Regions from separate parts of the Nocardioides sp. NBC_00850 genome, predicted to be linked through region 2. Evidence: riboswitches for the same ligand, from Rfam matches in the RefSeq annotation. Region 2 holds a riboswitch; the other holds the start of a gene.
The links. Region 2 has a riboswitch for thiamine pyrophosphate ahead of OH802_RS27215 (thiamine phosphate synthase). Riboswitches for the same ligand answer to the same signal wherever they lie in the genome.
Positions count from the first base shown of each region.

Region 1: another riboswitch for thiamine pyrophosphate. It lies ahead of OH802_RS05925 (thiamine ABC transporter substrate binding subunit); the one in region 2 lies ahead of OH802_RS27215 (thiamine phosphate synthase).

Region 1 covers NZ_CP108845.1:1,193,117-1,208,306, forward strand. Annotated here, with positions in the region: gene OH802_RS05870 (MFS transporter) at 1-327, opposite strand, end outside; gene OH802_RS05875 (ArsR/SmtB family transcription factor) at 331-903, opposite strand; gene OH802_RS05880 (FAD/NAD(P)-binding protein) at 1,013-2,365, shown strand; gene mqo (malate dehydrogenase (quinone)) at 2,446-3,909, opposite strand; gene OH802_RS05890 (PLP-dependent cysteine synthase family protein) at 4,072-5,172, shown strand; gene OH802_RS05895 (TIGR02206 family membrane protein) at 5,136-5,834, opposite strand; gene OH802_RS05900 (putative protein N(5)-glutamine methyltransferase) at 6,024-6,812, opposite strand; gene OH802_RS05905 (hypothetical protein) at 6,829-7,185, shown strand; gene OH802_RS05910 (hypothetical protein) at 7,182-7,607, shown strand; gene OH802_RS05915 (MBL fold metallo-hydrolase) at 7,604-8,656, shown strand; gene OH802_RS05920 (GNAT family N-acetyltransferase) at 8,646-9,077, opposite strand; TPP riboswitch at 9,108-9,216, shown strand; gene OH802_RS05925 (thiamine ABC transporter substrate binding subunit) at 9,213-10,274, shown strand; gene OH802_RS05930 (ABC transporter permease) at 10,271-11,929, shown strand; gene OH802_RS05935 (ABC transporter ATP-binding protein) at 11,948-12,976, shown strand; gene OH802_RS05940 (phosphatase PAP2 family protein) at 12,988-14,055, shown strand; gene OH802_RS05945 (acyl-CoA dehydrogenase) at 14,087-15,190, shown strand, end outside.
Region 2 covers NZ_CP108845.1:5,590,162-5,605,351, reverse strand. Annotated here, with positions in the region: gene OH802_RS27255 (SPFH domain-containing protein) at 1-69, shown strand, start outside; gene OH802_RS27250 (GNAT family N-acetyltransferase) at 131-676, shown strand; gene OH802_RS27245 (hypothetical protein) at 694-921, shown strand; gene OH802_RS27240 (zf-TFIIB domain-containing protein) at 1,077-1,385, opposite strand; gene OH802_RS27235 (fumarate hydratase) at 1,473-3,161, opposite strand; gene OH802_RS27230 (Gfo/Idh/MocA family protein) at 3,325-4,224, opposite strand; gene OH802_RS27225 (NEW3 domain-containing protein) at 4,318-5,325, opposite strand; gene OH802_RS27220 (Gfo/Idh/MocA family protein) at 5,361-6,794, opposite strand; TPP riboswitch at 7,076-7,185, shown strand; gene OH802_RS27215 (thiamine phosphate synthase) at 7,179-7,784, shown strand; gene thiO (glycine oxidase ThiO) at 7,784-8,824, shown strand; gene thiS (sulfur carrier protein ThiS) at 8,821-9,021, shown strand; gene OH802_RS27200 (thiazole synthase) at 9,018-9,785, shown strand; gene OH802_RS27195 (thiamine phosphate synthase) at 9,782-10,414, shown strand; gene thiD (bifunctional hydroxymethylpyrimidine kinase/phosphomethylpyrimidine kinase) at 10,411-11,184, shown strand; gene thiC (phosphomethylpyrimidine synthase ThiC) at 11,194-12,882, shown strand; gene OH802_RS27180 (DUF1707 domain-containing protein) at 13,073-13,753, shown strand; gene OH802_RS27175 (DUF1707 domain-containing protein) at 13,823-14,503, shown strand; gene OH802_RS27170 (sulfatase-like hydrolase/transferase) at 14,637-15,190, shown strand, end outside.

The DNA of each region.
Region 1 (15,190 bases), 1.8 Mb from region 2:
CAGCGCGCCGGCAAGGGCGACGAGCGCGAGCAGGATCGGGAAGTGCAGCAGGCCGGCTACGTACAGCAGTGGGATGAGGCCGACCACGACGGCCGAGCCGAGGTCGCAGGCGATCGCGACGCGGCGTGGGCCGATCCGGTCGATGATCGGGCCGCCGAAGATCTTGCTGAGCACCAGCGGTGTCATCTCGAAGAGCGCGATCAGGCCGGCCTTGGCGGGACTGCCGGTCGTCTCGAGCACGAACCAGGGCAGCGCCAGCATCGAGATGCGGGTGCCGACCAGCGAGATGGTCTCGGCGGCGAGCCAGCCGTAGAGGGGGAGCTTCATGGCCTATCTCTCCTGGTCTGTTCCGACGTGACCCGGCAGCGGGAAGACGTGGAACTGGAACATCACTGCCTCGCCGTCGGGCTCCTCCTCGAGGTCGTCGATGATCTTGTTGACCTGCTCCTCCACCCGGGATGCCTGGCTCGGGGTGAGGCGTACGACCCGGTCGTTGAGGCCGAAGGCCTCGCGCCACTCCTGGGGGAGGAGCGCCCGCTCCTCGATCGCCTCCTGGAGGCGCTGGGCGTAGATGGTGACGACCGTCTGCAGGTAGGCGTCGAGGGTCTCGCGGCCCTCGGGGGTGTCCGGTACGTCGCTGTCGCCGGTCACGGTCGCCTGGTGGGCGGCCCTCCACCAGCGCTCCCGGGCGTTGCCGCGGGTCTCGTCGTCCTCGATGAACCCGTGCTGCGCGAGCTGCCGGAGGTGGTAGGACGTCGCGCCGGAGTTGATGCCGAGCCGGGCGGCCAACGTGGTCGCCGTCGCCGGGCCGTCGACACGGAGGATCCCGAGCATGCGTACGCGCACGGGGTGGGTGAGGGCCTTGAGCTGGTCGACTCCGGGGACGATCTCGCGTGCTGCCATGGGACCACGGTAGACCGCAAAGAGATCTTTGCAAATAGATTTATGCGGTTCGGCTGAAAATCGAGTAACCAGGTGAACAAAGCCTGGATAGCGCGGTTACCCTGTCCGGGTGACGACAGACGCCGCGCCGCCCACGCCGACCTCCACCCCGACGGTGGCGATCATCGGAGGAGGAGCAAGCGGCACGTTGACCGCGATCAACCTGCTCCGCCGCGGTGCTTCGGTGACGTTGTTCGAGTCGCGCGGAGAGGCGGGCTACGGAGTGGCCTACTCGACCACCGACGGCCGCCATCTCCTCAACGTCCGGGCCAACAACATGTCGGGCTTCCCCGACGACCGTGACGACCTGCTCGACTGGGCGGCCGAGGCCGGCATCGAGCTCGGCCCGATCGACTTCCTGCCCCGGCGCGACTACGCGCGCTACCTGCGCGACCGGCTCGCGCACGCGGCCGCGGCTGGTGCCGGAACGCTGGAGACGGTCGGCGAGACGGTCATCGATGTCGAGCCGGTCGGTGCTGGCTTCCGGGTGCTGACCGGCGACGACGAAGGGCATGTCGCGGACGCCGTCGTCCTCGCCTACGGCAACCCGCCGCCCCAGCCCCTGGCCGGCCTCCCCGAGGCGCCGTGGAACCTATCGGACCCCTGGGACGTCGCCCGGATCAGCGCGCTGCCCGTCGATGCGACCGTGCTCGTTGTCGGCACCGGCCTGACCGCCGTCGACACGACCGTCACGCTCCTCGACGACTCCCCGGAGCGCAGGGTGATCATGGTGAGCCGTCACGGCCTGGTCCCCAACCCCCATGTCGATGACCAGTTCACCTCCTGGGTGACCCCGATCCCCGACGGCCCGCTGACCGCCGACGGCATCGCCGGCCTCGTACGCGACCAGATCGAGCACGCGGCCGGCCTCGGCGTCGACTGGCGTGCCGTCATCGACGGCCTCCGTGGCCCGACCCAGTCGATCTGGCGCCGCCTGCCCGAGCCGGAGCGCCGTCGCTTCCGCGAGGTCTACGCCCGCGAGTGGGAGGTACGCCGCCACCGCATGGCTCCACGCATCGCCGCCCTCCTCGACGCCTACCGGGCCGAGGGACGCCTGGAGATCTTCGGCGGCGGAGTGCTCGGCTGCCGGGTGGACGCTGCCGACCAGCCGGTCGTCTCCCTGGCCGACGGCGACCGCGAGGTCACCGCGGTGATCAACTGCACCGGCCCCTCACCCGACATCGCCCGCACCGACAACCCGCTCCTGCTCGCGCTCCAGAAGCGCGGCCTGATCGCCCCCGACCCCCTCCGCCTCGGCATCGACGTCACCGAGGACGGCCACGTCATCGGAGCAGACGGCAGCGTCGTACCCAATCTTCTGACCGTCGGCCCGCCCTGCAAGGGCGCGCTCTACGAGGCCACCGCCATCCCCGAGATCCGGGGCCAAGCGGCAGCAGTCGCAGCCCACCTCACCGCCGAATAGGCAGTTCTGGCGGCCGAGAAATCAGTTGTGGGCGACGAAACTGTCGTCTCGTCGCCCACAACTGCAGATTCGGCTGGCGCTCAGCCCAGGTGGAGCTGGCGGTCGGTGCGCGCGAAGGTCTCGGCGGCGAGCTCGGGGTCGGCGCTGAGCTCGGCACCGGTGGCCGGGATCATCGTCTTGAGCTGGGGCTGCCAGCCGTCCCAGCGGTCGGGGAAGCAGCGGCGCAGGACGTTGAGCATGATCGCCGGTGCGGTCGAGGCACCGGGGGAGGCGCCGAGCAGGCCGGCGATGGTGCCGTCCTCGGCGGTGATGACCTCGGTGCCGAACTGGAGTACGCCGTCGGGGCGGATGACCTGCACCCGCTGGCCGGCGATGACCCGGTCCCAGTCCTTGCGGTCGGCGGCGGGGAAGAAGTCGAGAAGGTCGTCGAACTTCTTGCGCGGCGAGCGCAGCAGCTCCTTGACCAGGTAGACGGTGAGATCCATGTTGGTCAGCCCGGCCCGCAGCATCGGCACCAGGTTGTGGGGCCGCACCGAGAGGAACAGGTCGGTGAGCGAGCCGGTCTTGAGGAAGCGCGGGCTCCAGCCGGCGTACGGCCCGAACATCAGGTGCGTCTTGCCCTCGACATAACGCGTGTCGAGGTGGGGCACCGACATCGGCGGAGCGCCGACGGCGGCCTTGCCGTAGGCCTTGGCGCGGTGCTCGGTGACGAGCTCCGGCTTGGACGTACGCAGGAACTCACCCGAGACGGGGAAGCCGCCGAAGCCGCGGATCTCCCGGATGGCGGCCTTCTGCAGCAGCGGCAGCGCGTAGCCGCCGGCGCCGACGAAGACGAAGCGGGAACGCAGGTGGTACTTCCCGGTCTCGTTGCGGCCGTAGATGTGCCAGAAGCCGTCCATGGTCTGGTGCAGGTCGGTGACCTCGGAGCCCGTCTCCAGGTCGGCGCCCTTGTCCACCAGGGTGCGGGTCAGGATCGAGGTGAGCGAACCGAAGTCGACGTCGGTGCCGGCGTTGGTCCAGGTGGCCGCGATCGGCTCGTCGGCGAGCGACTTGGCCGAGCGGCCCTCGAGCAGCAGCGGCGCCCAGCCCTTGATGATCTCGGGGTCCTCGCTGAACTCCATCCCGCTGAAGAGCGGGTGGACCGAGAGTGCCTCGTAGCGCTTGCGCAGGTAGTCGACGTTCTCGGCGCCCCACACGAAGGACATGTGCGGCACGGTGTGGATGAACTTGTCCGGGTCCGGGATGCGGCCGTTCTCGACCAGGAAGGACCACAGCTGACGGGAGAGCTGGAACTGCTCGTTGACGTTGATCGCCTTGGAGATGTCGACCGAGCCGTCGGCGTTCTGCGGGCTGTAGTTGAGCTCGCACAGCGCGGAGTGACCGGTGCCGGCGTTGTTCCACGGGCCGGAGGACTCGGCGGCGGGTGAGTCGAGCCGCTCGATCAGCTTGATGGACCAGCTGGGCTCGAGCTCCTGGAGGAGCACGCCCAGGGTGGCGCTCATGATGCCGCCGCCGATCAGCACTACGTCAAGAGGTTCGTCCACAGGTCTTTTGTCTCGCTTTTGGGGCCGCAATGGTTAATCGGGGTCCTTAGATCGGTCTAACTTGTGGGCAACTTCACTGCCCGGACCCGATCGTGTTTCAGTCTGTCATTGTGGCTCACCGCACATGCCGGGGACAGATCAGGGTGGAGTTACGCTCGGCCGGTGCCCCGCCTCTCTGACTCTCATCGCGCCTGGATCGACGAAGCCGTACGCCGCGTCGAGGCCGACGCGCAGCGCTCGGCCGACACCCATCTGCACGTCGTTCCGCTCCCCGTCCGCGGCGGTACGAGCGGCGGTGTCGACCTCTATCTGAAGGACGAGTCGGTTCATCCCACCGGCTCGTTGAAGCACCGTCTGGCCCGGTCGCTGTTCCTCTACGCGGTCTGCAACGGCTGGCTCCACGAGGGCTCGACGGTCGTCGAGGCCTCCTCCGGATCCACCGCGGTCTCGGAGGCCTACTTCGCCGGCCTCCTCGGGCTGCCGTTCGTCGCGGTCATGCCGCGTTCGACCTCGGAGGAGAAGGTGCGCCTGATCGAGTGGCACGGCGGTCGCTGCCACTTCGTCGACCGCGCACCCGACATGTACGCAGAGGCCGAGCGCCTCGCCCGCGAGTGCGGCGGCCACTACATGGACCAGTTCACCTACGCCGAGCGGGCGACCGACTGGCGCGGCAACAACAACATCGCCGAATCGATCTTCGACCAGATGTCGCAGGAGCGACACCCGGTGCCGACCTGGATCGTCGTCTCGGCCGGCACCGGCGGCACCTCGGCGACGATCGGCCGCTACCTCCACTACCGCCGCCACCCCACCAGGCTGATGGTCGCCGACCCGGAGAACTCCGCCTTCTACGGCGGCTGGGAGACGGACACCTCCGACTACGCCACCGGGATGCCGTCGCGTATCGAGGGGATCGGCCGGCCGCGGGTCGAGCCGTCCTTCGTCGGCGGGGTCGTCGACGACATGGTCCAGGTCCCCGACGCGGCGTCGATCGCGACGATGCGCTGGCTCTCGGCCCGGATGGGCCGCTCGGTCGGCCCCTCGACGGGCACCAACGTGTGGGCATCGCTGGGTGTCGTACGCGAGATGTCCGAGGCCGGCACCGAGGGCAGCGTCGTCTCGCTGCTGTGCGACTCCGGGGAGCGCTACCGCTCGTCCTACTACGACGACGGCTGGGTGAGCGAGAAGGGCATCGACCTGGCTCCGTACGCCTCGGCCCTCGCCGACTACGAGCGCACCGGCGTCCTCGTCGACCCGTCCTGACGCGCCCAGATCCGCAGTCCCAGCGTGATCAGCGCCCACACCCCGGCGACGATCAGGATCTCGTTGAGGACGTAGACCGGCCACGGCCCGAGCAGGTCGAGCATCGAGCCCGACTCCGGCTTGTAGCGCAGGTAGCCGTAGTTGGCGTCGAGGACGAGGTTGAGGACGTACGCCACGGCGGCCCACGCCGCCGTGGTCGCGACCGTCCAGCCGTAGTCGCGCCACCGGGGTAGCAGCTTGAGCCCGAAGACCAGGTAGACCGCGGCGGTCACGATCATCAGATGCTGGCCCCAGAAGGTGAAGTAGCTGACGTCCGGGAAGTCCATCACGTCCGGGGTGAAGACGCCCTGCGTGGTCAGCGTGAGACCCCAGAAGCAGGTCAGCGCGGTCGGGTAGGGATGGTGGGTCCACAGCGCGACCGCCGCCGCGACCCACGCCAGGTCGCACAGGTGCATCGGCAGATCGATGAAGAGATCGAAGTCGGTGACCCACTCGTGGGCCTGCAGCGGGATCGTCGTCAGCGGGATCGCGAGCGCGAATCCTCGTGAGAATCTCGACGGCTTCGTGTCGGCCCGCTGCTGTCTGCCCAGCCAGACGACAGCCACTATCCCTGCCGTGAGCAGGGACAACGGCACCAGGTGGGACAGACCGTAAGCCTGCATGACGGAAGTCTGACCGGAATCTCGAAAAAATTCTTCCCAACTCGCGTCATGGGTCCGCGGGTGGCCCGTTTCATCGGCGAGAAGGTCGCCCACCGGTGGGGGGTGGACGAACTTCCAGGTGGCGGTCCCTCTGAATGCGCACTGCGGGGGTGGTGTGCAATCAGAGGGACGCCTCGCTTTTAGGTGCTCTCAGCGGGCCGTGCCGGTCACCGCAGTCGCGTAGAGGTCCTCGTCGTGATGGATCTCCGCGACGAGCCCCTGCTCTCGCATCAGGCTCGCGGTGATCGGTGCCTGCTCCTGGCCGGCCTCGATCACGAGTACGCCGCCGGGGGCCAGGTGCTTCGGCGCCTGCTCGATCACCCGGCGCTGGACGTCGAGCCCGTCCGCGCCGCCGTCGAGAGCGACGTGGTGCTCGTGGTCGCGCGCCTCGGGCGGCATGTTCCGGATCTGGTCGCTCGGCACATAGGGAGCGTTGGCCACGATCACGTCGAGCTCGAGGTCGTGGGGGAGCGGGTCGTACAGGTCGCCGAGGAGCACCCGCCGGGTCCGGTGATCGAGCTTGTCGAGATTCCACCGAGCGCACTCGGCCGCCGCCGGGTCGATGTCGGTGGCCCAGACCTCCGCCTCTGGAAGACGTGCCGCGATGGCGGCACCCAGCGCTCCGGTCCCGCAGCCGAGATCGAGCACCTTCCGGGCCGTGCCTCGCTCGGCCGTCCGGCAGGCGAGCTCGACCATCAGCGCCGAGCGCTGCCGGGGCACGAACACGCCTGGCGCGACCCGGATCCGGAGCCCGCAGAACTCGGCCCAGCCCAGGATGAGCTCCAGCGGCTCGCCGGCCACGCGGCGTACGACCATCTCCTCCCGCTCCGGGGCGGAGACCGGGGCGGACTCGAGCAGGGCCGCCTCGTCCTCGGCGAAGACACAGCCGGCGGCGCGGAGCCGGGCGACGAGCCCCGGATCGGGAGATGTGGAGGTCATTGGAGAAGATTGGCACGTGGACGCCGTGACCCTGATCGGATTTATCGTGGCCGGATATGCCGCGTTCGTGACGATCGCGGCCGTGCTCGGCGTGGTGCTGAAGGCGCCCCGGCCGAAGTGGCTCGACCAGGTCGCGTGGATGCTGGAGATCCTGGCGGTCGTGCTGGCTATCGGGGCGCTGGCGGCCTGGTCGGGCGGACGCAAGCCGGAGTCGCTGTCGACCTTCCTGGGCTACCTCGGCGCGCTGGTGTGCCTGATGCCGCTGGCGCTGCAGACGATGCGTACGGACCGCTCGACCTGGTCCTCGGGCGTGATCGCGGCGGCGGCCCTGGCGACAGGTGTCGTGGCCGTACGCGTCATGATGGTCCGGTGACCGTGACCTCGCCCAGCAAGACTCGTTCCGGTCCGCACCTGGTGCTGCTGACCGTCTACGCGATCTTCGTGCTCGCCGCGGGCGCACGGTCGCTGGTGCAGGTCTTCACCGACTTCGACGAGGCCCCGATCGCCTACTCGCTCTCGGTCGTCGCCGCGGCGACGTACGTCGCGGGCTGGTTCGCGATCCGCCGGGCGGCCGCCGGGTCGGCGGGCTTCGCGAAGATCATGCTGTGGATCGAGCTGGCCGGCGTGATCGTCGTCGGTGTCCTGTCCCTGGCCGTGCCGTCATGGTTCCCGGATGACTCGGTATGGTCGAAGTTCGGGAGCGGATATGGATTCGTTCCTGCCCTGTTGCCGATCCTGGGTCTGCTCTGGCTCTGGCAGCGCCCGATTTTGGGTCAACCCGAAGGAGACCGATGAGTCAGTCGACAGCCACCGCCATCTCGCCTGACTCGGGGGAGCACTGGTCCGCTCCGGGAGCGTGGACGGTCGCCGAGGGCGTACACCGGATCCCGCTGCCGCTGCCGATGGACGGGCTCAAGGCGGTCAACATCTACGTTCTCGAGGGCGACGACGGGCTCTCGCTGGTCGATGGTGGCTGGGCGATCACCGAGGGACGTACGGCGCTCGAGTCCGGCCTGAAGAAGCTCGGTTTCGAGTTCGGCGACATCCGCCGGTTCCTGGTCACCCACGTACATCGCGACCACTACACGCTCGCCTCGGTGCTCGGTCAGGAGTTCGGTGCCGACGTGCTGCTCGGCGCCGGTGACCGGCCCACCCTCGAGCTCACCAACGGCGACCTCGACGGCTGGGTCTCGACCGACCGGCTGCTCGCCCACGCCGGTGCGCACGAGCTGGCCGAGCTCTGGGCTGCCAACCCGCCGCCCGCACCCGAGCTGTCCCACTGGCGGATGCCCGACCGGTGGCTCGAGGGAGACGTACGCCTCGACGTTGCCGGCCGCGACCTCGATGCCGTGCACACCCCCGGACACACCCAGGGCCACTACGTCTATGCCGATCTGGCCGGCTCGGTCCTGTTCGCCGGCGACCACGTGCTGCCCACGATCACGCCGTCGATCGGCTTCGAGCCGGTGCCGGTCATCGACCCGCTAGGCGACTTCATGGCGTCGCTGACCAAGGTCAGGACCCTGCCCGACCTGCGCCTTCTCCCCGCTCACGGCCCGGTCGCCCCGTCCTCGCACGCCCGCGTCGACGAGCTCCTGGCCCATCACGAGTCGCGGCTCGCCCAGTCGCTCGCGTCGCTGAAGGCCGGTCGGCGCTCCGCGCTCGAGGTCGCCAACGACCTCGGCTGGACCCGCCACGAGCGCGCCTTCGCCGAGCTGGACTACTTCAACGCCGGCCTCGCGGTCATGGAGACCAAGGCCCACCTCGAGCTGTTGGCCGCCCGCGGTCAGGCCACCCGCGAGGAGACCGAGACCAGCGTCCTGTTCGCCCCCGTCAGCGAGTGAGCCGCATGGGGGTGTGCGGGATGCCGTCCTCGAGGAACTCCTCGCCGTCCTTCACGAACCCGAACTTGGCGTACCAGCCGGCCAGCGGCGTCTGAGCGTCGAGGACGACGTCGCGGTCGGTGACGGCCTCGACGGCGGCCGTCATGATCGCGTCGGCCAGGCCCTTGCCGCGGTGCGTGGGGGCGAGGACGACGCGGCCGATCCGCCACACGTCGCCGTCGTCGAGGATGCGGGCGGTGCCGGCGAGCTGGTCGCCGTCGCTCAGCACCACGTGACGCGTCCCGGGCTCGAGGTCGCGGCCGTCCAGATCGAGGTAGGGGCAGTCCTGCTCGACGATGAAGACGTCCTGGCGCAGCCGCCACAGGGCGTACGCGGTCTTCGGGGAAAGGTCGTCGAAGGACGAGATGGCGACGTCGGTCATGGGTGGATTCTCGCAACCAGTAGTGTTGGCGGGAACAGACAGGGGAGGCCGGAAGGCCTGAGAGTGCGGCGAACAGCGCCGCAGACCCTCCGAACCTGCTCCGGTTGATACCGGCGAAGGGAGTCAGAAATGCGCATGCGTACGCCTGCCATCGCTGCCACTGCTATCTCGGCGCTCCTCCTGTCCGCGTGCGGGGGCAATTCCGCCGAGCCGAACGCCGAGCCGTCGAGCGGTTCCGACGACAAGTCGGTCGTGCTGCTGACCCACGACAGCTTCACGCTGCCGAAGGAGGTGCTGGCCGAGTTCACCGAGAAGACGGGCTACACCGCCGAGATCCGGCACGCGGGCGACGGTGGCGAGCTGACCACGAAGATCGCCATGGACACCGGCAACCCCGACGGTGACGCGGTCTTCGGCGTCGACAACACCTTCGCCAGCCGCGCGATCGACCAGGGCGCGCTGGAGGCCTACACGCCGGAGACGGTCCCGGCCGGCGTCGACGAGTTCAACCTCCCGGGCGACGAGAAGCACTTCCTCACCCCGGTCGACAACGGCAGCGTGTGCGTCAACATCGACACCGAGTGGTTCGCGGCCAAGAAGCTGGCGCCGCCGGAGTCGCTCGACGACCTGGCCGAGCCTGCGTACAAGGATCTCTTCGTGACCCCCGGCGCGGCCACGTCGACGCCGGGGATGGCGTTCCTGCTGGCGACCGTCGCCGAGTACGGCGAGGACGGCTGGGCCGACTACTGGGGCAAGCTGATGGACAACGGCACCAAGGTCGTCGACGGCTGGGACCAGGCCTACTACTCCGACTTCACCCAGGGCGGCGGCAAGGGGACGCGACCGATCGTCGTGTCGTACGACTCCTCGCCGGCCTTCACCGTCAAGGACGGCAAGACGACGACCAAGGCGCTGCTGGACACCTGCTTCCGACAGGTCGAGTACGCCGGCGTGCTCGAGGGCGCCGACCACCCCGAGGGCGCCAAGGCGCTGATCGACTTCATGCTCTCCGACAGCGTGCAGGGGGCGCTGCCGGAGAGCATGTACGTGTTCCCCGTCTCCTCCGGCGTCGAGCTGCCCGCCGACTGGGCGAAGTTCGCGCAGCAGCCGACCTCGCCGCTCTCGGTGGAGCCGGAGGAGATCGACGAGAACCGGGAAGCGTGGCTGGCGACCTGGAGTGACACGATCGCGCAGTGAGCTCCACCCGTCGTGCTGTGACCCGGCGAATCGGGACCCTGGTCGCGCTCGCCGCCCTCCCGGTGGCCGTGCTGGCGGTCTTCTTCGTCCTGCCGGTCATCGGGATGGTGCAGCGCGGCCTGTTCTTCGAGGGATCCTTCGATCCGTCGGTCGTGACCAGGATCCTGGGGCGCCCGGAGATCCAGCGGGCGCTCTGGTTCACGCTGTGGTCCTCTGGGCTGGCGACGGTGCTGAGCGTCGCGCTCGGGCTGCCGGCCGCGTTCGCGCTCCATCGGCTGAGCTTTCCGATGCAGCGGGTCATCCGGGCGGGACTGCTGGTGCCGTTCGTGCTCCCCACCGTCGTCGTCGGGGTCGCCTTCCGCGAGCTCATCGGCGAGGCCGGGCTGCTGGCAGGGTTGGGGCTCGACGGGACGCCGACCGCGATCATCCTCGGGCTGGTGTTCTTCAACGCCTCGGTGGTGATCCGCGCGGTCGGCGCGGCCTGGGAGTCGCTCGACCCGCGTCCCGGGGAGGCCGCTGCCGCGCTGGGCGCCTCGCCGGCGCGGGTCCTCCTGACGATCACGCTGCCGGCGCTGCGTCCCGCGATCGTCTCCGCGGCGTCGGTGGTCTTCCTCTTCTGCGCGACCGCGTTCGGGATCGTGCTCACCCTCGGCGGGGTGCGCTACAACAGCATCGAGACCGAGATCTACAAGCTGACCTTCACCCTGTTCGACCTTCCCGGTGCCGCGGTGCTGTCGGTGCTCCAGCTGGTGGTCGTCATCGGGCTGCTGGTCGTGGCCGGCCGGCTGCGCTCGGTGCCGGATCCCGCGCAGTCCCGGGTCGTCGTACGCCGCCGGCGGGTCTCGCTGCGAGACATCCCGGCCCTGTTGTCGACGTCGGTGCTGGTCCTGCTGGTCGCCGGGCCGCTGCTCGCCCTGCTGCTCGGATCGCTGCGAGACGATGACCGGTGGAGTCTCGGGAACTACACGGCCCTGCAGACTCCCGGATTCGACCCGCCGCTTCCGGTTCCGGCCACGACCGCGCTGATGACCTCGTTGGCGGTCGCGGTGCAGGCCACGTTGGTCGCGCTGACCCTCGGTCTGCTGGTGGCGTTCGCGGTGACGCGCCGGTCCCGTTCGGTGACCGAGCGGCGGGTACGTTCCGTCCTGGACGGGCTGTTCATGGTGCCGCTCGGGGTCAGCGCCGTCACCCTGGGGCTCGGGCTCTACCTGACCCTCGGGTCGGCGCCCCTCGACTTCCGCGACGAGCCGTGGCTGGTGCCGCTGGCGCAGGCTCTGGTGGCGTTGCCCCTGGTCGTACGCACCCTGGTGCCCGTCCTGGGATCGGTCGACGACCGTCTCCGTCAGGCCGCCGCCGGGCTCGGGGCCGGGCCGTTGCGCGCGGTCATGACCGTGGACGTACCTGCCATCTGGAAGCCCCTCCTCGCGTCCTCCGGGTTCGCCTTCGCGGCGTCGCTGGGGGAGTTCGGCGCGACGTCCTTCCTCGTCCGCGAGGAGCGCCCCACCCTCCCCGTCGTCATCCTGCGGTTGCTGTCCCGCCCGGGGTCCGACAACTACGGCATGGCCCTCGCCGCCGCCTGTGTCCTCGCCGCCGCCACCGCCGTCGTGATGCTCCTCGTCGAGCGTCTCCGCGTACCTTCGATCGGAGCACTGTGAACCAGGATCGAGGTTGCGATGCTGTCGCTGAGTGAGGTGTCGGTGGCGTACGACGGGAAGGCGGCCGTCTCGGACGTCAGCCTGGAGCTGGCGGACGGCGAGGTGCTCGCGCTGCTCGGGCCGTCGGGGTCGGGGAAGTCGACGCTGCTGCGGGCCGTGGCCGGGCTGGAGCCGGCGACGGGCGAGATCAGCTGGGACGGGCGGGAGCTGCGCGGGGTGCCGACGCACAAGCGTGGCTTCGCGCTGATGTTCCAGGACGGGCAGCTGTTCTCGCACCTCAGCGTCGCGAACAACGTCGCGTACGCGATGCGGTTGCGCCGGATCCCGGCCGCCGACCGTACGAGGAAGGTCGCCGACCTGCTGGAGCTCGTCGGCCTGGGCGGCTACCAGGACCGCCTCCCGGGCACGCTGAGCGGTGGCGAGCGGCAGCGGGTCGCACTGGCGCGGGCGCTCGCGGTCGAGCCGAGGCTGCTGCTCCTCGACGAGCCGCTCTCCGCGCTCGACGCCGGGCTGCGGGAAAGGCTCGCGGGCGACCTGCGACGGATCCTGCACGAGGCGGGCACCACCGCACTGATGGTCACCCACGACCAGGAGGAGGCCTTCGCGGTCGCCGACCGGATCGCGCTCCTGCGCGACGGTCACCTGGTGCAGGCGGGGACCCTGCGGGAGGTGTGGGCGAGGCCGACGGACACCTGGGCTGCCCTGTTCCTGGGCTACGCCCGCGTGCTCGAGGGGCCGGCGGCGTACACGGTCCTGAAGGCCGCCGGGATGGCACCGGCCGGCGCGGTCGCGCTCCGCCGCTCGGCCTTCGTCGCCGACCCGGCCGGCCCGCTCACCGGCACCGTGGTCTCGGCCAGGGCCACGCCGGAGCAGCACCGGCTCGTCGTACGTCTCGACGATGTCGGTGAGGTCGACGCCGTCGCCGACTCGGCGCCGGCCCCGGGGGAGTCGGTCGCGCTGAGGGTCGAGCCGAATCGGCTGGCGATCCCCGCATCGGCCCAGGGATCAGGCACCCAGGAATCGGCAGAGCAACCACCGGCCACTTAGAATTAGCGGCTATGTATCGCCGCGCTCAGATCTTCCTCGTCAGCAGCGCGCTGATCTTCGGCCTGATCGCAGTCGTGACCGCGCAGATCGTCGACAAGCGCATGCTCGACCCGGAGGGCTTCCTCGGACCGTCCTGGCTCCGCCTTCCCCTCCTCGTCGGAGCTGCGCTCCTCGTCGACCTCGTGCCACGCACGCTGTGGTTGGCGAAGTTCAAGTGGAAGGACATGGGCCCGATCTTCAAGGAGCGGCTCCGCACCCACTGGACCCGTGAGCGGCTGACGCTGGTGGCGTTGGGCATCGTCTGCTTCTACCTGGTCTACGTCTGCTACCGGAACCTCAAGTCGTTCCTGCCGTTCGTGGTGCCGGAGACCTATGAGTTCGACCACGAGCTGCACCTGATCGACAAGGCGGTGCTCTTCGGCGCCGACCCGGCGATCCTGCTCCACGACGTCCTCGGCACCGGCTGGGTCGCCTGGTTCCTCTCCTACATCTACATGTGGTTCTTGCCGCTGGTGCCGTTCGCCGTCGCCGGCTGGCTGGTGTGGTCGCGCAACCTCGCCTACGGCTACTGGTTCGTGAGCTCGCAGTGCATCGCCTGGATCCTCGGCACGGTCTCCTACTACTGCCTGCCGACGGTCGGGCCGGGCCTGCAGTACCCCTACCTCTACGCGGACCTGCCCGAGACGCCGGCGAGCACACTGATGGAATCGCTGGTCTTCACCCGACAACACGTCCTCTTCGACGTGGACGCCAACGTCGTGCAGTCGGTCGGTGGCTTCGCCTCGCTGCACTGCGGCATCACCCTGCTGGTGGCGCTGATGATCCACGCCACGATCAACAACAAGATCGCCCGCTGGGCCGGCTGGATCAACTTCGGGATCACCGTCGTGGCGACCGTCTACTTCGGCTGGCACTACCTCGCCGACGACATCGCGGGCTGCATGATCGCGCTCGTCGCCTACTACTTCGGTGGCCTCGCGGCCGGCCAGAAGTTCCGGCGCAAGGGCGTGCGGCGACTCGTCGCGGAGTCCGACGAGATCGCCGACCGCGAGTCGAAGGTCGCCCACGAGCTGACCTGATCCGGGACCCGTCTCGGCTTAAGGTGGCGGTGTGACCGCCATCGATGCAGCCTCACTGACCGCACTTCTCGACGGGCGATACGCGGGAGTCCGGGAGGACGTACGCAAGTCCCTGATCGAGCGCGCCGACTTCCTCGACGAGGTCGAGGAACTGCCCCGGCCGGAGTATCGCGAACGCGTACGGGAGGTGCTCCTCGACGTCTCCGCGACCGGTCTGACCGGGCTCGGGTTCCCGAAGGAGTACGGCGGGGGCGGTGACGTCGGCGCCTCCATCGCCGCCTTCGAGGAGATGGCCGGTGGTGACCTGTCGCTGCTGGTGAAGTCGGGCGTGCAGTTCGGGCTCTTCGGCGGCGCGATCCTGCAGCTCGGGACCGCGCGTCACCACGATCGGTATCTCGCCGACATCGTCTCCGGGCGCCTGCTCGGCTGCTTCGCGATGACCGAGCACGGCCACGGGTCCAACGTGGCTGCCGTGGGGACCGTGGCCACCTACGACCCGGGTGCGCGGGAGTTCGTCATCGAGACGACCCGGGAGGATGCGTACAAGGACTACATCGGCAACGCCGCGGCCCACGGTGAGCTCGCGGTCGTCTTCGCCCAGCTCGTGGTCGGCGGCGAGGAGCGCGGCGTCCATGCTCTCGTGGTGCCGATCCGGGTGGACGGTGCGCCCGCTCCCGGTGTCCGGATCGAGGACGACGGACCCAAGATGGGGCTCAACGGCGTCGACAACGGACGACTGTGGTTCACGGGCGTGCGGGTGCCGCGTACGTCTCTCCTGAACCGCTTCGCCGACGTCACCTCGTCCGGTGAGTATGTGTCCGAGATCGAGTCCGCCGGGCGGCGCTTCTTCACCATGCTCGGCACGCTCGTGCAGGGACGCGTCTCGGTCGGCGGCGCCGGGATCCGGGCATCGGAGGTCGCGCTGACGATCGCGGTCCGCTACGCGCTGCGGCGCCGGCAGTTCGAGGCGTCGTCGGACGCCGAGGAGTCGCTGCTCCTCGACTACGGCCAGCACCAGCGGCGGCTGCTGCCGCTGGTCGCGCGGACCTATGCGCTGCGCTTCGCGCAGGAGGTCGTACGCGACGACCTGCACGACGTCTTCTCCGGCGTCGCGACCTCCGAGCACGCCCGGCGC
Region 2 (15,190 bases):
CACGAGGCCGCCAAGGCGGTCGAGGCGGCCCACGAGGAGTCGGCCCGGGCGGATCGCATCATCGGGTGACGCTGCGAAGGTCGCAGAAACCCGTTTCCTGAGGGCACCCGGTCGCTGACAGGATGGCCGGGTGCCGCTGATCACTCCGACACTGAAGACCGAGCGGCTGCGGCTACGGCCGTTCGCCGACGCCGATGCCGAGCCGCTGTTCGCCCTCCACAGCGACGCGTACGTCCTGCGCTACTGGGACTCGCCGCCCTGGACCGAGCGGGCGCGTGCCGAGCAGTTCATCGCCCGGAGCCATGCGATGGCCGAGGAGGGGAGCGGGGCGCGGCTCGTCATCGAGCGCGACTTCACCTTTGTCGGCTGGTGCACCCTGAACTCCTGGAACCCCGAGTTCCGCAGCGCCTCGCTGGGCTACTGCCTCGCTCGGGCAGGGTGGGGTCAGGGCATCGCGACAGAGGCCGCGGGCGCGCTCTTGGAATGGGCGTTCGACACGCTGGACCTGAACCGGGTCCAGGCCGAGGCCGACACCCGCAACGCCGCCTCCGCCCGGGTGCTGGAGAAGCTCGGCTTCACGCTGGAGGGGACGCTGCGCGAGGACTGCGTGGTGAACGGCGACGTCTCGGACTCGTGGGTCTTCGGGCTGCTCCGGCGGGAGTGGTTCTCCCGGTAACGGGTACCGCACCGGACATGAGCCAACAACCGCTACCAGCAGAGGGGCCCGACGACCCCGAATACACCGACGAGTCCGGGCAGGTCTCCGAGACCCAGCGCCTCGACGAGGACGAGGGCGGCACGCCGATCGCGCCCGCGGACTCGACGGCGGGCTATCCCGACTCCGAGTCCGGCAGCCCGGATACGCAGGGGTCCGGACCGGGCGAGGCGCCGCCCGGGAACCGGCGCGACAACGACGTCTAGCGGTTCCTGGGCTGGTGCGCGCCGAACTCGCTGAGCTCGCGGAACCCCCGATCCGACGGGAGCGGCGGCCATAGGGCCTGCGGGAAACCCCTGCGACACACCGCATGTCGGTGTGTCGCAGGGACCGTCAGGCGCGTTCGCGGCCTCCAGCAGGATCAGCCGAAGAGGTCACCCAGCCAGGACTCGCGGTGGTGGCCGCGTCGGTTGTCCTGGCGGCGGTCGTCGTCATAGTCGCGCCGCTCGTACTCCCGCTTGTCATAGCGTCGCTCGTCGCGCTTCTCCTGGCGCTGCTCCTGGCGCGGCTGCTGGTAGCCGCCGGGCTGCGGGGCGCCGACGGACCGTTCGACGATCTTGTCGATCTCGCCGCGGTCCAGCCATACGCCACGGCACTGCGGGCAGTAGTCGATCTCGATGCCTTGGCGCTCGCTCATCACCAGGGTGGCACCGTCGATGGGGCACTGCATGGGGGTCTCCTCGTCGTCGGGGATCGGCGCCCATCAACCTATCCGGTCGTCCGGCATCGCCGAGGCTCAGCGCCGGCGGGCGTTCGCTCAGCGTTCTTTCGACCGCACCCTGATCCCGGTGAGGGGGACGGTGGTCGTTCCGCTCGGGTCGGTGAAGAAGTCGTTGCCCTCGCCGTCGACGACGATGAAGGCCGGGAAGTTCTCGACCTCGATCTTCCAGACCGCCTCCATGCCGAGCTCGGGGTACTCGAGCACCTCGACCGACTTGATGCAGTCCTGCGCCAGCCGCGCGGCGGGGCCGCCGATGGAGCCGAGGTAGAAGCCGCCGTAGGTCCCACACGCCTCGGCCACGACCTTGGAGCGGTTGCCCTTGGCGAGCATGACCATCGAGCCGCCCGCGGCCTGGAACTGCTCGACGTAGGAGTCCATCCGGCCGGCGGTGGTCGGGCCGAAGGAGCCTGAGGCCATCCCCTCGGGCGTCTTGGCGGGCCCGGCGTAGTAGACCGGGTGGTTCTTCAGGTAGTCCGGCATCTCCTCGCCGGCGTCGAGGCGCTCCTTGATCTTGGCGTGCGCGATGTCTCGGGCCACGACCATCGGGCCGGACAGGGAGAGGCGGGTCTTGACCGGGTGCTGCGACAGCGTCGCCAGGATCTCCGACATCGGCTGGTTCAGGTCGATGTCCACGACCTCGCCGGCCGAGATCTCCTCGGCCATGCCGGCGTCGGGCATGTACTGCGCCGGGTCGGTCTCGAGCTGCTCGAGGAACACTCCGTCGCGGGTGATCTTGCCCAGCGCCTGGCGGTCGGCGGAGCAGGAGACCGCGATCGCCACCGGGCACGAGGCGCCGTGGCGGGGGAGCCGGACGACGCGTACGTCATGGCAGAAGTACTTGCCGCCGAACTGGGCCCCGATCCCGAAGGACTGGGTGAGCTCGAAGACCTTCTCCTCCAGCTCCGTGTCGCGGAAGCCGTGGGCGCTCATCGAGCCCTCGGTCGGGAGGTTGTCGAGGTAGTGGGCCGAGGCGTACTTGGCCGTCTTGAGCGCGAACTCCGCGGAGGTCCCGCCGATGACGACGGCGAGGTGGTACGGCGGGCAGGCGGCCGTGCCGAGCGAGCGGATCTTCTCGTCGAGGAAGGTCAGGATCCGGTCGGGGTTGAGGATCGCCTTGGTCTCCTGGAACAGGAACGACTTGTTGGCCGAGCCGCCGCCCTTGGCCATGAAGAGGAACTTGTACTCCGGACCATTCTCGCCCTCGGTGGTCGAGTAGATCTCGACCTGCGCGGGCAGGTTGGAGCCGGTGTTCTTCTCCTCGTACGTGGTCAGCGGCGCCAGCTGGGAGTAGCGCAGGTTGAGCTTGGTGTAGGCGTCGAAGACCCCGCGGCTGACGGTCTCTGCGTCGTCGGCGCCGGTCAGCACACCCTCGGACTTCTTGCCCATCACGATCGCGGTGCCGGTGTCCTGGCACATCGGCAGGATCCCGCCCGCGGAGATGTTGACGTTCTTCAGCAGGTCGAGCGCGACGAAGCGGTCGTTGCCGGAGGCCTCGGGGTCGTCGATGATCTTGCGGAGCTGCTGGAGGTGGGCCGGGCGGAGGTACTGGTTGATGTCCTTCATCGCCTCGGCGGTCAGCCGGCGGATCGCCTCGGGGTCGACCTTGAGGAACTTGCGCCCGTCGACCTCGATCTCTTCCACCCCCTCGCTCGTGATCAAGCGGTAAGGAGTGTCGTCCTTGCCGGTCGGGAGGAGGTCGGAGTATCGGAACTCAACGTCAGCCACGGAAGAGAATCGTACGCCGCCCCCGGCCTCGGTCCCGGCCTCGGTCCCGGCGTCGGCTCCGGGGCCGACATCGAGGGCAGAGGATGTTGGCGCCAGCCTGCTCGAGAGCGGCGTGGAGTCGTGGCTGTTACGCGCGGGGCGGGCGGGGGCTGGGAGCCGGCCGTCAGGCGGCGGGCCCGGCTCGCAGGGCCGCCGATGCCGCGACCAGCGTCGCCACCACGGAGGTACTGAAGGCGGGATCCATCACCGCCGCGGCGCACGGGCCGCGGGACGGGCCGGACGGCGGCACCAGGCCGGAGACGAGCGCACGGTAGGTCTGGACCCCGCCCTGCCGTGGGCCCCGGGGCAGGCGGTGCACGCAGTCGTCGGCGCCGACCAGCTCGAGGACGTCCTGCTTCCTGGACGCCGAGACCGACACCAGCGACCGCGCGCTCGCCCCTCGCGCATGGGTGGTCTCGAGCACGATGCCCTCGTCGGTACGGCGGGCCGAGACGGTCGTCACGTCACCGAGCGCGACCTGCAGGGCGGCGAGCACGTGGGGTCCGAGATCCCACAGGGCGCCGTCGGTCTCGCGCCGCCACGCAGATCGGCCGAAGGGGTCGTCGCCGACCGTGGCCGTGTTCGTGAGCACCGCTCTCGCTGATGACCACGTGCGTTCGGCCGCGGCGCCCAACCACGGGGCGACGGTGCTGTCGAGCAGCCGGGAGTAGTGGACGAGCACCGGCTCGGGATGTCCGTGCAGCCGCTCGGCCTGCTCGACCCGACGGGCCACCGGCTTCTCGAGCAGCAGCGCCTTGCCGGCGTCCAACGCCGCCGGCGTCAGCCCGGCCTGGACGTCGGGCGGCACGCAGAACGCGACGACGTCGACCCGGTCCAGCAGGTCGAGGTACGTGCTCGCCGGCTCGAAGCCGTGTCGGCGGGCCAGGTCGGCGAGGTCGGCGTCGTTGCGCGACCAGCCGTGGGTCAACCGCACCTCCGGTGCGGCGGCGAGCGCCGGCGCCACGGTCAGCCGGGCCCAGGGCCCGGAGCCCACCAGCCCCACGCGCAGGACGCGCTCAGGCATCGGTGAGCACCGCCACGAGCCGGGTGTGCCTGGACATGTGATCCTCGAACTCGCTCGGGTGCTCTCCTGACTTCGGCAACCTACCCGAGCGGGTCAGCCGGCGAGGCCCATCGCGAACACATGCAGGGCACTGTTGGCGGGCAGGACCACGAAGTCGACGGTCTTGCCGGCGGTCAGCGGCACCGAGTTGGCGAAGACCCGGTACTGGTAGGCCGCGTCGCCGTACCCGTCGGGTCGGTTGCGACCGACGCTCGAGGCGACCAACGTCGCGCCGTGCGCGTCGGCCTCCTGGAACGACCAGTTGGGCAGACCGGTCTCGTCCGTCGACGACGTGCCGTCGGTGTAGAAGACGGTGACCGTGCCCGTGGCACCGAAGCTGCTGCCCGAGCCGAGCAGGACCAGCGCGTCGCCGCTGCCGCTCACCTTCACGGCTTGGCCGCCGCTGGCGACGTTGTCGGCCGTGCCAGGCGCGACGTCGGGCATCGTCAGGGTGGCGCCCAGCGCCTCGACCTCGGCCCCCCGGCCCAGGCCCACGTCGGCCAGCTTCTGGGCCGAGAAGCTGTTGCCGGCACCGTCGAAGTTCCCGGCGGTGGTGGCGCTCTCGTCGGTGACCCCGGTGTTGTTGAAGGCCGCCGCCAGATTGGCCATCGGCTCGCCGGAGCGCTCCACCCGCGTGCCGACCGCGGCACCCGCGCCGTCACCGCCGCGGTAGGCGGCCGTGGCGGTGAAGGTGCGCAGTTGGAAGCCCGGACGCCGCGCGGGCACCCGCACCGAGAAGGTGACGGTGGCGCTGGCGCCCGGCTTCACGGCTCCCGAGACCGACCGCGAAGCCGGGGCGACCTGCCAGCCCACCGGTCCCCGGAGCGAGACCGTGAGCTTGCGCAGCGCCGCCGTCGATTGGTTGCGGACTGTGACCGGCACCTCGACGATGGCCGGCCCGTCGAGGTCGACCGCTCCGATGGTGACGCCGACCGTCTGCGTGGTCGCCGCAGCCGCTGCCGGTGCCGGTGCCGCTGTGGTGGCGGCGGGGGCCACCAGAAGACCGCCGAGGGCGATCGTGAGCGCGAGAGCCGCGCGGGCGATGAACGACGGAGCGACCATGGTAGGTGCCTTTCGGAAGGTGAGGTCGGTAGGGATCAGGGGACGGGGGGCATCTCGGTCTGGCGCGAGTCGAGGCCGACCCTCGGCTTGCGCCAATTGCCCCGGGTGAAGTCGGGGATCTCCACCGGCTTGCCGTTCTTGGCCAGCGACTCGACGCTCAGCGGGACCGGTGAGCACCACATGGCCGAGTCGTAGACGTCGATGTCGGGGACCAGCCCGGCGCGCATCGTCTGGATGAGACGCCACTGCAGGATGTAGTCCATGCCGCCGTGACCGCTCCCGGAGGCGTCGTCCTCGAGCTCCTTCCAGAGCCAGTGGTCGAACTCTTGGCGCAGCTCCTTGAAGCCGCGCCAGGTGTCGCCGCTGTGCAGCGGCTCGGCGTAGACACGGGCGCCGGTCGAGTCGCCGCCAACGTAGTCCTCGAACAGGCCGCGGCTGCCCTCGATGCTGTTGATGCGGCTGTAGGGCCGGGGCTGGCTCACGTTGTGCTCGGCGCTGATGGTGCGACCCCCGGAAGTGGTGATCTCGCAGCTGATGCGGTCGCCGTTGATGTACTCCTCCTTCCACGACCGGTGGTCGCGGGGGACGAAGCGCTCGCGGTAGTCGGCCAGGCCCCGCGGCGCGGTCGCGGTGGCGGCCAGCGTGACGGCTCGGTCGCCGCGGTTGACGTCCATCGCGGCAGCGATCGGCGCCAGGCCGTGCATCGGGTAGAAGCTGGCGGTGCTGCGGGTGTGCCACAGGCGCCGCCAGTCGTCGGTGTAGTAGCCGTCGTTGAACAGCAGGGCTCGCAGATCGTGCAGGTAGCCGCCGGCGCCGTGGGTGATGTCGCCGAAGACCCCCTCGTGCGCCATCTTGAGCATCGCCAGCTCGTTGCGGCCGTAGCTGCAGTTCTCGGCGAGCAGCAGGTGCTTCCGGGTCATCTCGGAGGTGTTGACGAGGTCCCACAGCTCGTTGAGCTGCGTGGCGATCGGCAGCTCGACGGCGACGTGCGCGCCGGCCAGCATCGAGGTCCGCGCCTGGTCGTAGTGGAACTCCCAGGGGGTGGCGATGTAGATGAGGTCGAGCTCCTCGCGGTCGAGCATCTGCTTGAAGGAGCCACGCTTGCCGCCGTACTCCTTGGGGCGGGTCTTGCCGCGCGCGACGAGGTCGTCGGCCACCCGCGTGGCGCGGTCGGCGCGGATGTCGCACACCGCGACCACCTGCGCGCCGGGGATGTCGGCCCAGCCACGGGCCATGCCGAAGCCGCGGTTGCCGAGGCCGATCAGCCCGATGCGGACGATCTCGTGCGCCTCGAAGGCCTGGTTGACCATGGTGCGCTGGCCGGCGGCCCGCGCCGGGGTGGCGCCGGCGGTGAGGGCGCCGATGCCCAGGGCGGCCCCGCCCACTGCGGCGGCGGAGCCCAGGACGCTGCGCCGGGAGAACCCGGTAGCGAGCTTGGTGTCGGGCGTGGTGATGGACGTCGTCTGCATGTCTTCGCTCCGAAGTCGAGGTCGGGCCGACACGGCCTGAGTGATCGTTTATGATCGAATCAACGCTTGTATCGGCAGAATCAATCGCTCAGGGAAGACTGTAGGGCACGTCACATCGCGGCGCCAGACCTTCGCGCGCCGCGATCGTCGATCGACACGATCGGCTCGTCGCGGGGGTCAGGGGCGACGGGGCGACGGCGCCGCGGATCTCGACCTACCAGAGGTATCCCGCTGGATGGGCCTAGGGCTGGGGGGTTCTCGGTGGTGCGCGCTATGGTCGGAGACGTCCACACGGGAGTCCGCGGCAGCGGGCTGAGAGGGAGCTAAGGCCGCTCCGACCGTTACACCTGATCCGGATCATGCCGGCGAAGGAAGTGATTGGTTGTGCTTCTTCCACGTATTTTCTGCCTCGTCTCATCGAGCGATGACCTCGCCCTGCTGCCCGCCTTCGCCGAGGCCGGTGTCGCCGGATTCCAGGTCCGCGACAAGTCCGCGACCACCCGGGAGCTGCTCGCGCTGACGGCGGCGGTGATCGAGCGGGTGGGGGCGTACGAGGCCTGTGTGGTCGTCGACGACCGGCTCGACGTGGCGCTCGCGTCCGGTGCGCACGGCGTCCACCTCGGGGCCTCCGACCTTCCGCTCGCCGAGGCCCGGCGGATCGCCGACGCGGTCGCGCCGGGGCTGGTGATCGGCGCGACATGCCGGGACCGTGCCGCGGTCGAGGCGGCCGCTGCCGAGGGCGCGGACTACGCCGGCTTCGGGCCGGTCTTCGCCACCACCTCCAAGGCCGGGCTTCCCGATCCGCTGGGGGTCTCCGCGGTCTCCGACGCTGCCGGTGTCCTCCCGCTGATCGCGATCGGCGGGATCTCGACCGCTTCCGCCGGTGCCGTACGCGCCGCAGGCGCCCACGGGGTCGCCGTGATCGGCGGACTCTGGCGACAACCCGACCCACTTCACGCCGCGAAGGAGCTCGTGGAAGCGGCCGGCTGATGCGCGCGCGGATCCTCGGTGCCGGGATCGTCGGGCTGTCCGTGGCCGACGAGCTGATCCGTCGCGGGCACCAGGTCACCGTGGTCGATCCGGCGCCGGGCTCGGGGGCGTCGTACGCCGCAGCCGGCATGCTCAGCCCGGCCGGTGAGGCCTGGCACGGCGAGGAGGAACTGACCCGGCTCTGCCTGTCCTCCCTCGCGCTCTGGCCCGACCTCGCCGCCAAGCTCGGGGTGCCCGTGCACACCCGCGGGACCCTGCTGGTCGGTGTCGATGCCGGGGACGTCCAGCAGGTCGAGCGGCAGCTCTCGGTGCTCGATCTCGCCGGGGTCTCCTACGAGAGACTCGTACGGCGCGAGCTGCTCGCCCGTGAACCCGGGCTCGGCCGGGTCGCCGGTGGGGCCTTCCTCGCCGAGGACCACTCGGTCGACCCGCGTGCGGTCGTCGCGGCCCTGCTCGATCGGTTGTCCACGCGGGTCGGGGCCACTTCGTTCAGACCCGGCGAGCGCCAGCGAGCCGGTGTCGAGACCAACACGGTCACCGTCATCGCGACCGGCGCCCAGCTCCCCGATCCGTACTCCTCCCTCATCCGCCCGGTGCGCGGGGACGTCGTGCGGGTGCGGACGCAGGAACCGGTGGAGCGGACGGTACGGGCTTGGGCGCACGGCGAGCAGATCTACGTGGTGCCGCGGATCGACGGCGATGAGGTGGTCATCGGGGCCACCACCGAGGAGCGCGACGGTCCGCTGCTGCCGACCGTCGAGGGCGTGTGGCGGCTGCTCGACTCCGCCCGCCGGGTGGTGCCGGCGCTCGACCGCGCGAGCGTGGTGGAGGTGACCTCGCGGGACCGCCCGGGGACCGCCGACAACCTCCCCCTGGTCGGCCCGACCCACGAGCCGGGCGTCGTGCTCGCCGCGGGTGCCTATCGCAACGGGGTCCTGCTGGCGCCGCTCATCGCGCAGCTGGTGGCCGATCACATCGAGACAGGGTCAGTGGAGCCCGCGGTCGATCCGCGTCGGTTCCTGATGAAGGAGGACGGATGAAGATCACCGTGAACAGCGAGCCGACGGAGGTCAGCGGCACCGTCGCGGACCTGCTCGAGGCCAGGACCGGCGACCGGCGGCCGAGCGGCATCGCCGTCGCCGTCGACGAGGAGATCGTGCCGCGCGACGACTGGGCGCGATGGCAGCTCCAGGACGGTCACGTCGTCGAGATCGTGACGGCGGTGCAGGGCGGATGAGCAACATCCTGAAGATCGCCGGGCTTGAGCTGTCCTCACGCCTCTTCCTCGGCACGGGTGGCCTGCCCAACCTGGCCCTGCTCCCCGACGTCATCGACGCGGCCGAGCCCGGTCTGGTGACGGTCTCGATGCGGCGTACGTCCTCGACGGCTTCCGGCGGGCTGCTCGAGACGCTGCGCGCGGCGAAGGTGCCGATCCTGCCCAACACCGCGGGCTGCCTCTCGGCACGCGAGGCGGTGCTGACCGCCGAGCTCGCCCGCGAGGCGCTGGAGACCGACTGGGTCAAGCTGGAGGTGATCGGCGACGAGACCTCGCTGATGCCCGACGCCGTCGAGCTCGTCGAGGCTGCCGAGCAGCTGGTGCGCAAGGGCTTCACGGTCCTTCCGTACGCCACCGACGACCCCGTCCTGGCCCGCCGGCTCGAGGACGCCGGCTGCGCGGCGGTGATGCCGCTCGGCTCGCCGATCGGGTCGGGGCTGGGGCTGCTGAACCCGTACGCGATCGAGGCTGTCGTCGCCGCTGTGTCCGTGCCCGTCGTGCTTGACGCTGGGGTCGGGACGGCCTCGGACGCGGCCTTGGCGATGGAGCTCGGCTGCTCCGCGGTCCTCGCGGCCACCGCAGTGACCCGCGCCGACGACCCGGTCGGGATGGCTCGCGCGCTGCGCCTGGCCGTCGAGGCCGGGCACACCGCCCGCGCCGCGGGCCGGATCCCACGCCAAGCGGTCGCCAGGGCGTCGTCTCCGATGGAGGGCCGGATCGCATGAGCGAATTGCCGCGACTGCTCGTCCTCACCGACCGCTCCCAGCTCCGCCTCGGCCGCGGCCTGCTCCCGACCCTGGCCGAGTGTGCGGAGGCAGGCCTGACCCATGTGGTGCTCCGCGAGCTCGACGAGCCCGCCGAGCAGCGCGCGAGGCTGGCCTCGGCAGCGACCGAGCTGGGCCTGGTGGTCATCGCCGCCCACGGCCCGCTGCCCGGAGCGGCGGGGGTGCAGCTCGCCGCCACCGGGGGTAACACGGTGTCCGCTCGGGTAGCAGCGGGCTGCAGCACGCTGCTACCCGTTGTAACACCGTGTTACCCCAGCGGCCGCAGCTGCCACAGCCCCACCGAGGTCGCCCGAGCCGCCGAGGAGGGGTTCGACTACGCGATGCTGAGCCCCTACGCGTTGACCGAGTCCAAGCCCGGCTATGGGCCGCCGCTCGGGCCGGGGGCGTTCGCTGACCTGCCGCTCCCGACGTACGCCCTGGGCGGGATCACCCCGGACAACGCCGCCGCGGCGGTGGCGGCCGGGGCCCACGGGGTGGCCGTGATGGGCGCGGTGATGCGTGCGGAGGAGCCGGCCGAGGTCGTACGAGACCTGCTGGCCGCCCTCGACACGACGGCGGTGACGTCATGAACCCGCCGGTCGCACTCACCATCGCGGGCACCGACTCCGGGGGAGCGGCGGGCACAGCGGCCGATCTGGCCACCTTCGCCGCGCTCGGGGTCCACGGAGCCTGTGTGATCACCGCCGTCACCGCCCAGGACACGACCGGGGTCAGCGACATCCACGCCGTCCCGATCGCCACCGTCGAGGCCCAGCTCCACGCCGTCTTCGACGACCTCCCGGTCGCGGCGGTCAAGACCGGCATGCTCGGCAGCGCCGCGGCGGTCGAGCTCGTCGCGTGCCTCTGCGCCGGCCGGCCGCTCGTCGTCGACCCCGTCCTGGTCGCCACCTCCGGTGCGGTGCTCGGCGGGGAGGACGTACGCCGCGCCTACCTCGACCACCTGCTCCCCGTCGCCACCGTCGTCACCCCCAACCTGGACGAGGCCCTGGCCCTGGCCGGGCACGACGGGTCGCCCGAGGAGCTGGCCAGGGAGCTGGCCGGTTTGAAGCCGGCCGTGATCGTCACCGGCGGCGATCCGGAGGCAACCGGGACGTGCACGGACTGGCTCGCCGAGCCGGGGAGACCGCCGATCCCGCTCACCCACCCTGCCGTCCCGACCAAGAACGACCACGGCACCGGCTGCACCTACAGCTCGGCCCTGGCCGCCCACCTCGCCCACGGAGGGACGCTGCGAGAAGCGGCCGAGCGGGCCGCGGCGTACGTCACCCGACAGCTCACCAGAAGCCAGCACTGGACCCTCGGCCGCGGCCGAGGACCGATCGCCCACCTGAACACCTGAGGAGACCGTATGACCGTCCACCCCGCCCACACCCGCCTCGAGATCGGCGACCTGAAGGTCCCGGTGACCCGGGTCGCGCTAACCAACGGCGAGACCTTCGACCGCTACTGCACGGAAGGCCCTGGCTCGCAGCCGGAGCAGGGCCTTCCGCCCCGCCGCCTCGAATGGATCGAGGAGCGCGGGGACACCGAGCAGTACGAAGGACGCCCGACGGACCTCCGGGACAACGGCAAGACCGCGGTGCGGCGCGGCGAAGCCACCCAGGAGTGGCAGGGCGAGCGCCTGCCGCCGCGCAGGGGCGAGAACGTGACCCAGATGCACTACGCGCGCCAGGGCATCATCACCAAGGAGATGGCCTACGTCGCGGTGCGGGAGAGCTGCGACCCCGAGCTGGTCCGCGAGGAGGTGGCGGCGGGCCGGGCGATCATCCCGAACAACGTCAACCACCCCGAGTCCGAGCCGATGATCATCGGGAAGCGCTTCCTGGTGAAGATCAACGCCAACATCGGCAACTCCGCGGTCACCAGCAGCATCGCGGAGGAGGTCGACAAGCTCACCCACGCGATCACCTGGGGCGCGGACACGGTGATGGACCTGAGCACCGGCGACGACATTCACACCACCCGAGAGTGGATCCTGCGCAACTCACCCGTCCCGATCGGCACCGTCCCGATCTACCAGGCCCTGGAGAAGGTCAACGGCGAGGCCGACAAGCTGACCTGGGAGGTGTTCCGGGACACCGTCATCGAGCAGGCCGAGCAGGGCGTCGACTACATGACGATCCATGCGGGGGTCCTGCTGAGATACGTCCCGCTCACCGCGAACCGCGTCACCGGCATCGTGTCCCGAGGCGGCTCGATCATGGCCGGCTGGTGTCTCGCGCACCACCAGGAGAGCTTCCTCTACACCCATTTCGACGAGCTCTGCGAGATCTTCAAGCAGTACGACGTCGCCTTCTCCCTCGGCGACGGGCTCCGCCCGGGCTCCACCGCCGACGCCAACGACGAGGCCCAGCTCAGCGAGCTGCGGACGCTGGCCGAGCTGACCGAGAGGGCCTGGGAGCACGACGTACAGGTCATGGTCGAGGGCCCCGGCCACGTCCCGCTCAACCTGGTGAAGGAGAACGTCGACCTCCAGCAGGAGTGGTGCCACGGGGCGCCGTTCTACACGCTCGGTCCGCTCGCCACCGACATCGCGCCCGGCTACGACCACATCACCAGCGCCATCGGCGCGGCCACGATCGCGATGCACGGCACGGCGATGCTCTGCTACGTCACCCCCAAGGAGCACCTCGGCCTGCCGGACAGGGACGACGTGAAGACGGGCGTGATCACCTACAAGCTCGCCGCCCACGCCGCCGACATCGCCAAGGGCCACCCCGGCGCCCGCGACCACGACGACGCGCTCTCCAAGGCTCGCTTCGAGTTCCGCTGGCGCGACCAGTTCGCCCTCTCGCTGGACCCGGTCACCGCGGAGAGCTTCCACGACGAGACCCTGCCGGCCGAGAACGCCAAGACCGCCCACTTCTGCTCCATGTGCGGCCCGAAGTTCTGCTCGATGAAGATCAGCCAGGACGTACGCGACCGCTTCGGCGGCGAGAACGGCGCGTCCCCCGAGGAGATCGAGGCGGGCATGCTGGAGAAGTCGAAGGAGTTCGCGGCCGCGGGGAGCCGCGTGTATCTCCCGCTCGCCGACTGAACCGAAATCGACGGTGCCCTGGCCGACCGGCGGCCAGGGCACCGTCGCCCCAGCGCTACCCGTCGGCGCGCAGGCTCTCGACGACCCTGGGAAGTCCCTCCGAGCCGTGCCCCGCGTCGATCTGTCTGTGCAGAGCCTCAGGGTTGAACCTGAGAGACGGGCGACACGTACGCCGATAGCATTCAGGACCATGGGACTCCCTGAACCGCAACCCGGCCAGCCCCGCCGAGCCGACCTGCGCGTCAGCGATGCCGACCGCCACGCGGTGGCCGACATCCTGCGCGAGGCTGCCGGCGAGGGCCGCCTGGACATCGACGAGCTCGAGGAGCGGCTCGAGGAGACCTACAAGGCCAAGACGTACGCCGACCTGGAGCCGATCACGCAGGACCTGCCGGTTGCGGGGCAGGCGCCGGTACTGTCACCCCCACTGGCCGCGGCGCCGGCCGCCGGCGCGGTGCCCGTCGTCTACGGCGAGGGCGCGGCGAGCGACAGCGCCAGCGCGTTCCTGAGCAACGTCGAGCGCAAGGGCGTGTGGGTGGTTCCCCAGCAGTTCTCGGTCAACGCGGTGCTGGGCGACGCCAACATCGACCTCCGCGAGGCGCACTACTCAGCCCGTGAGGTGGTCATCAACGCGACCTCCGTCCTGGGCAGCGTGAAGGTCACCGTCCCACCGAACGTGCACGTGATCGTGGAGGGCAACGGCGTCCTCGGCGACTTCAAGGAGCCGTCGGACAAGGTGCCCGAGGCGCTCACCGCGGACTCGCCGGTGGTGCGGGTGCGGGGTCTCGCGGTGCTCGGCGACGTGACCGTCAAACGGCGGGGTCCGCGCGGCCCGAAGCGCACACTGAGGCAACACCTCGGCCTGGAGTGAATGCCATCAGGGCCAGCAAATTTCACAGTGTTGAGGCACGCCTGCGAGACCCCCACTACCATTCGCCCCATGGGAACGACCCCCGAGCCATTTCGCGGCCAGAATCCTGATCCGAATCTGCGGATCAGCGATGCCGACCGCCACAAGGTGGCCGACATCCTGCGCGAGGCCGCAGGCGAGGGCCGCCTGGAGATCGACGAGCTCGACGACCGCCTCGAGGCGACCTTCAAGGCCAAGACGTACGCCGACCTGATCCCGATCACCGTCGACCTGCCGGCCGCGGGCACCCCGGCGCCGCCGGTCCCGGTGTCCAAGCCCGCCACCACGAACAGCCCCGCCGTCTTCGCAGCCAATCCGATCGAGAGCCAGCTCTACGTCGCGATCATGAGCGGCGTCGACCGGCGCGGCGTCTGGACGGTGCCGGCGACCGGCAACGTGATCGCCCTGATGGGCGGCGCCGAGCTCGACATGCGCCAGGCGCAGTTCTCCGCGCAGGAGACCGTGATCTACGCCAACGCGATCATGGGCGGGGTCAACATCACCGTCGGCCCCGATGTCCAGGTCGTGATGCAGGGAGTCGGGATCATGGGCGGCTACGTCGGTCCGCGCGGGATCGAGCCGACCGGCGGTCCCGTGTTGCGGGTCAAGGGCCTGGCGCTGATGGGTGGCGTCACCGTCATCCGCAAGCCGCTGAAGGAAGCGAAGGGCTCCAGGCATCTGAAGATGCCGCCGCCGCACGAGCTGCACTAGCAGCACCAACTCGGGGCTGTGCACGCCCCTTGGGTCCGCTCTGCGGACCCATTTTGTCGTGCCTGGAAATGAGGCACTAACCTCGCCTGAACCAGATATAGTGCAGTTAGATACTAGACAAAGGAGTCTCGGGATGAAGCCGAAGTGGAGCGCACTGCTGGGCGCCGCACTCCTGGCCGTCGTGGCCCTGATCGCCGGACTCCTGGTCCTCGGCCCGAAGACCGTCGCTGCCGGCTCTGCCGCCGCCGACCCGTCGGCCGCACCGGTCGAGGACGCGGCGGAGCTGGCCGCGACGACCGACGAGCGCCCCAACATGGTCCTGATCCTGATGGACGACTTCTCCCTGGAGCTGCTCCGCACGATGCCGGAGGCGACCAGGATGGCGGCCGAGGGCGCGACGTACCAGAACTCCTTCGTCATCGACTCGCTCTGCTGCCCCTCGCGCGCGGCGCTGCTGACCGGGCAGACCCCGCACCACACCAAGGTCCTCACCAACACCCAGAACGACCCGGAGCACCCGGTCGGCGGATGGTCGGCGTTCCAGCGCTACGGCAACGTCGAGAAGCAGTTCAGCATCGGGCTCCAGGAGGCCGGCTACACGACCGGTTTCGTGGGGAAGTACATCAACGCCTACGAGGCCACCATCGGAGCCGACGGCAAGCGCGTGCCGCCGCCCAAGGTGCCCGG